One region of the Paenibacillus sp. J22FR5 genome, then DNA from elsewhere that is predicted to be linked to it. Evidence: a T-box and tRNA genes for the amino acid it is inferred to sense, from the RefSeq annotation. Region 1 holds a T-box; the other holds one or more tRNA genes.

Region 1 (3,243 bases):
CGCTTGCACGTATGGAAGGGGAGATAGCACTTTCGGTCCTATTGGAACGCTTTCCACGATTCAATAGGGTAAACGACAAGCCAAATTGGCGTAGAAATATTTTGTTCCGAGGATTAGAGTCAATGTCCTTACAGTTGGAATAGTTTCGAGGAAAATGCAGCAAATATTATGTGATGAAAAGATGAGGCTAGAAAACTATGATAAAACGATTGATGTATAGGGCTGAATGGCAGCAAGGACAAGAATCCGCTGGAATTGAAGCTTTAAAGATAGGTGAACAAGCACGTAACCTGGTGGAAAAGGGAGAGCTTATGACCGCTGCAGCTTTCATTTGGAGAAATAATCTATTCCTCTATTATGAATGCATGGAGCGAGAGGTGTCTCCCGATGAGATTGCAGGAGCAGGGACCCCTTTTTTAAAAGAATGGCCTGGTCAAACAGAGCCACGTAAGTGGATTCTAATGATGGATGTGTTCCACTTTAACGAACCTGCTAGCTATGAACACTGGCTGAGAAAGCAACCGGTGGTGTCGCGGGTGGGGAGGGTCGCTCATTTGAAGCCTGAGATGATCAGCAGTTACATTTATTATCATTATCAGCTACAGGAAGAGCGGGCTTTCCACGGGGACAAATATGAAATTATTGCGATGCATGAGAATCTGTTGTTCGGGTATCAGGAATTTCCAAAGGTCATCGAGGAGCCTGTTGTTCCGGGACGATTGAACACGAAAGGCACCCCCGAGAATTGGAACGATTCGCGCATGGATCTCCATTTCCAGCCGTGGGAAGAGGATGGGCATTTGTATTTTAAACCGATTGAGCAAGTGTTTGCTTATTATATTGGTGATATAAGACAAAAAGAAAAAACGATAGAGGAATTGGAATAAATATGCAGAAACTTATGGATTTATCAAGGAATAACCGTTACAATATTCGTGTAATGAAACTAAGTTTCATTAAATGAAACATTGGCGGAGGAGATAAATCATGTCTTTTCATTTTCTTGGGATTGATCACATTCAACTGGCTGCGTCGGAAGGCTGTGAAACAGATGCAAGACATTTTTTTGCTCAACTATTAGGATGGAGTGAGATCCCAAAACCTGAAAACTTGAGTCGGCGTGGTGGTGTATGGTTTCAATGCGGCACACATCAGGTTCACATTGGTGTTCAAAAGGACTTCATTCCCGCAACCAAAGCCCACCCTGCATTTCATGTTCAAAGTATAGATGATTTGAGAGAGCATTTACGCCAACACAATGTTCAAGTAATTGACGATGATGCCCGAACAGATGAAGGTATCAAACGCTTCTATGTAAATGATCCTTTCGGTAATCGACTTGAGTTTATTGAATAATGGTCTGTAGACTTTTCTGAAGTGGATAAAAAAAGGCGCGACTCAAAACTGAAGAGATTACAACAATGAGAGGTTTGTGCAAGCCGATGCCAGGAAGCGAAAGATATTCCCTTGACATTCCACTAAATCCCTTGTAAAATATTGAAAAATTCATAGCGAAATATTGATGAATGGGACAGTAATTCCAGCAGACAGTCACAGCGAGCCGGGTCAGTGTAAGCCGGTACGGATGTTGCGAATGAAGCGGACCCAGGAAATGGTTTGCCGAAATGGAGTAGGTAAATCCGGTCTGTCGACCGTTACGAAGCAGAGTGGTTAAACATGAGGTTTAACACTTAGAGTGGTACCGCGGGAATTTATAGCTCTCGTCTCTTATATAGAGACGGGGGCTTTTTGTATTTTCATAAAAGGAGTGAGACACATGATTCATGTAAAGTTGTATTTTGCTAAAAAAATTGCATGTATTCTCTCGGGCTTCGACGCGCAAGAAATCGCCGTATTAATGGAATACCCAACGAGTTCGGACCAAGGATACGTGTCGCTCCCGTGTTTTCGACTTAGCAAAGCGCTGCGTAAATCACCTCAAGTTATTGCTGAAGAGTTGCAAGCAGCACTCCAAGATGAGGAACTAGACTATACAGAAGCCGTTTCGGGTTATTTAAACATATATATCAAAAAGGCTCGCTTTGCTGAAACGCTTGTGAAGCGCATTTTACTGGCTGGAGAACAATATGGATCTCAGGATTTGGGGCAGGGAAGAACGGTGGTTATCGACTATTCTTCACCGAACATTGCGAAACCTTTTCATGTTGGCCATCTCAGATCCACAGTAATTGGCAATGCGTTATATAAGATCCATTCTTTCCTCGGTTATACCTGTGTGGGTATCAATCATTTAGGAGATTGGGGTACGCAGTTTGGAAAACTGATTGTGGCCTACCATTTGTGGGGAAGTAGGGAGGCTGTTCATAGTGGCGCTATCGATGAGCTTCTTCACCTGTATGTGAAATTCCATGAGGAAGCTGAGAAGGACCCCTCGCTAGAAGATCAAGCACGTTCGTGGTTTATGAAAATGGAGAAGGGCGATCAAGAAGCGATTACTCTATGGCAGTGGTTCGTCGAAATCAGTATCACTGAATTTCAAAAGATTTATAAGCTATTAGGCGTCCAATTCGACGCTTATCAAGGTGAAAGCTTCTACAACGATAAGATGGATCCCGTCATTCACGAGCTGAAAAAGAAGCATCTCTTGGAAGAAGATGAGGGAGCCTGGTTAGTACGTTTGGATGCATTCGGCATGGCACCGGCTTTAATGCTGAAAAAGGATGGCAGTTCCCTGTATCATACGCGAGATTTAACGGCTGCTTTATACAGAGCGGATAAGTATGCGTTTGAGAAATTGATTTATGTGACCGACTATGCACAAAATCTTCATTTTCAGCAATGGTTTAAGGTTGTTGAATTAATGGGCTATGCATGGGCATCCAGGCTTGAGCATGTCGCATTTGGTCGTGTGAGCATTGAAGGAGGAGCCTTGTCGACGCGTAAAGGCAACGTGATTAAATTAGAAAATGTACTTGGGCAAGCGATTCAGAAAATCATGGATTTCATTGAAGCACGTAACCCGGGCTTAGTAAATAAAGAACAAGTTGCCGAGCAAGTTGGGGTTGGGGCTGTTATTTTTAATGATTTGAACGCGAATCGAATCAAAGACATAGATTTTTCGTGGGACGAAGCACTTAACTTTGATGGCGAAACAGGGCCGTACATCCAGTACACGTACGCAAGAACATGCAGCGTGTTGAGAAAAGCGCAGCAGGCAGACGCATATCCTACTCATTTAATGGAACTAAACGGTAGCTATTTGCAAAATAAAGAAGCCCTAGC
Region 2 (3,243 bases), on a different contig from region 1:
TTGAATTTCAAGACTTGACCTTTACCAAATTGCTCAACATCTACTTCAGGACGATCAACAGGCTCGATTTTAACCTCTTCAATCGCTTCAACATAAACTTCTGGCAAAATGATATCCAAAGCATCTTGATACAAACTTTCAACACCGAATTTAGCTTCAAAGATGGAACGTGGCACTTTCCCTTTACGGAATCCTGGAACATTCACTTTCGCTGATACCTTTTTAAATGCTTTATCCAAAGCATCTGCTACACGTTCTGCCCCAACTTCAACTTCAAGAACGCCAACGTTCTTCTCTATTTTTTCCCAACTTGCTTTCATTTTATGCCTTCCCCTCCAAAAATGTACCATGACATATATTTTTCACGTTAAGCTCATTATAACCATTCTATTATACCATATAACATTTTCATTTCAAGGCGCGCTTTGTTCTTAGATAGGATCTGGGGTAAATTGCTTGACAAAAGCGCTAAGCACGTTGTGCGCTCGCTTCCATTCCAGCGTCATTGCATCCACAATTCCATACGTTTCTAGCAACTCCTCGCGCTCAACGGTACCAAACAATTTTTCTTGCAGAATCGCATGCAGCGCGGAGGCCCACACGTCTACCGCACTTTCTTCTGTCCTCAGTAACTCTGTGTAAATCGAGGTTCCATACGCATAGGCAAGAAACTCCTGCCAAGTCTGGGTGGCAAAGTAGACAAAGTCAGGTTGGCTTATCTCACTAATGTCCCCGACTCTGCGAATCATATCACGAATACGTAATGGAAAATCCTCCGCGGTAAGCGGGGTTTCATCAATTTCGACGAGCACGGTTTTACCGTTTTTGGGAAACTCAATATACCCATGCTCCCCCATCTGTTTAAGCGTCTGCAGTGCTTTGAATTGCAGATGCGGGTGTCTGGCCCTTTCACAAAGCCAGGTCTTTACGAATTGGCTCACCTCGGGTTGCTCAATATAAGCAAGCTGTTCCAAGGCGCTAACTTGTCCTTCCAATGTTCCTTCTTGAAGCATCTTTTGCAACTTCATCACAAAAGCTCCATCATCTGAGGCTGCCTTTTCATGAATGTACTGCCGCAATAAGGCGGATTCTTCCTCTGAATCCTTCTCGTCTGCCTCTGTAGATGGAAACATCGTTTCTGGAAACATTGTGAGCAACCAATGTCGCAAGGCTTCCCATTGCTCGGATTTATTCGTGTCGACAGTGGGAAACTGCAGGAGATAAGTAAGCATCTCAAGTGCTTCTTTATATTGCTCGGAGCGTAACAGCTTCGTTAGCTCGTCTTCATAAAACTTTTCTGTTTTAGGAAAAAGGATGACATTATCCAAAGTAGGGTCTGACATAGGGATCACCTCTGTTCGTGGTCTCGCTTGTGACAGTTTACTCCATCGACCAAATGAATGCAAAAATAAATATTCAAAGAAGTGTTGACTTCCTACAAATCGATATGATATTATAACTCTTGCTTCGCCAAACGGATCACGTCCATGCGGTAAGAAGTGACCTATGTCTCAGTAGCTCAGCTGGATAGAGCACACGCCTTCTAAGCGTGCGGTCGGGGGTTCGAATCCCTCCTGGGACGTCAAGCAAGAGGAAAGACCGCGAGAAATCGCGGTCTTTTTTTCATTTCCAGAACATTAAAAAACAAAAGTCTTTGCATGATCTGCGATATCATGTATAGTATTCATCAATTGCATATTGTGGGAATAGGTGCTCTTGTTTAGCCAAATAAACGAGAGCTTAAAAGGGAAGTTCGGTGTAATACCGACGCGGTCCCGCCACTGTAACAGAGGAGTCGACGCTTGAGGTGCCACTGATCGAAGGATCGGGAAGGCTAGTGTTTGACGAGGATTCTGGAGCCAGGAGACCTGCCTAATTCTGACAGCACTGTTTTTACCTACGGGAGATAGGGAGGTGTTAGAGATCATAAACACTGTATACACATACACAGGGTATCTTTAACCTTTTTTATTAAGGTTAGGGATGCCCTTTTTTGATTTCCGGAGGTCGTAAACAACAAAATTTGAGGAGGATTACAACATGTGCGCATTAATGAGCAGTAATTTAGGATATCCAAGAATTGGTGAAATCGTGAGTGGAAGAAAGCCTTAGAAGCTTTCTGGGCAGGCAAATTGGATGAAAGCGAGTTTTCAAAGCAAATTGAAGACATCCGTCTTCATAACCTGCGCCTGCAGCAGCAAAAAGGGATTGACCTTATCCCTGTCGGCGACTTCTCCTTGTACGATCACGTTCTAGACACGTCTACTATGTTTGGACTAGTTCCAAACCGTTTCCTTTACGCAGGCGGCGAAGTACCTCTTGCAACGTACTATGCGATGGCTCGCGGCAGCCAAGGGGCGACGGCTTGTGAAATGACGAAATGGTTTAACACCAACTATCATTACATTGTTCCTGAATTACAAGACGCACGGCCGGAACTGACGATCAACAAGCCACTAGAAGCCTATCGGGAGGCAAAGCAGAAGCTTGGCATTCAAGGCAAGCCTGTCATTCTCGGCTTATTTACTTTCCTTAAGTTGGGCAAGGGTTATAAAGCTGAGGAAATCGACCGTCTTATTGCGTTGTTCCTCCCGCTCTATGTACGTATTTTGACAGAATTGGCTGCTGAAGGTGTGGAATGGGTACAAATCGATGAACCAATTCTCGTACAGTCATTGAATCCAGCTGATTTCGATCGCGTTAAGTCTATCTACAGATGCGGATGTCATCTCAATCGAAACATCTAGAAGTCATGGGGAGCTGATTCACAGCTTCGAGGAGCATACGTATGATCAAGGAATCGGGCTTGGTGTCTATGACATTCACAGTCCGCGCGTCCCTTCCGTAACGGAAATGGTTGAAATGATTGAGCGTGCACTTCAGGTGCTAGAGCCTGAGCTATTCTGGATCAATCCAGACTGTGGTTTGAAAACGCGAGGCAAGGAAGAGACCATTGCCGCTCTACGCGTTATGGTCGAGGCTGCTAAGCTATTCCGACCAAGCAGAAGCGAGCTCATCCCTTCCTAAGGTTAGACGAAGAGAAACACCCCTGCCTTATTCCCAGCAAGGGTGCTCGACTACCGTCATTTTACACGGATGGTCTGTTTGGTTGATGGTGACCTGGTTCTGTTGAATCCAGATTCGATTGAATACGAGATGATTGCTTCGAGTGATCGATTGCGCTTTGCGTTTTCTGATTCATATTTTTCTTTTTACCCATGGTAAGCAACTCCTTCTATTTAT

The links. The T-box of region 1 lies ahead of argS (arginine--tRNA ligase). A T-box ahead of a tRNA ligase gene usually reads a tRNA of that ligase, here a tRNA-Arg.
Region 2: it has a tRNA-Arg gene. The T-box ahead of argS (arginine--tRNA ligase) is inferred to sense a tRNA for this amino acid. The anticodon was not compared.

What each region holds. Positions count from the first base shown of each region.
Region 1 covers NZ_JCAUAN010000015.1:64,247-67,489, forward strand. Annotated here, with positions in the region: gene AC58P7_RS19175 (cytochrome P450) at 1-143, shown strand, start outside; gene AC58P7_RS19180 (hypothetical protein) at 198-887, shown strand; gene AC58P7_RS19185 (VOC family protein) at 988-1,356, shown strand; T-box leader at 1,514-1,732, shown strand; gene argS (arginine--tRNA ligase) at 1,781-3,243, shown strand, end outside.
Region 2 covers NZ_JCAUAN010000011.1:135,760-139,002, forward strand. Annotated here, with positions in the region: gene tig (trigger factor) at 1-320, opposite strand, end outside; gene AC58P7_RS16550 (hypothetical protein) at 432-1,343, opposite strand; tRNA gene AC58P7_RS16555 (tRNA-Arg) at 1,509-1,582, shown strand; cobalamin riboswitch at 1,692-1,891, shown strand; partial or broken gene AC58P7_RS16560 (uroporphyrinogen decarboxylase/cobalamine-independent methonine synthase family protein) at 2,041-2,714, shown strand; gene AC58P7_RS16565 (hypothetical protein) at 2,764-3,027, shown strand; gene AC58P7_RS16570 (hypothetical protein) at 3,089-3,220, opposite strand.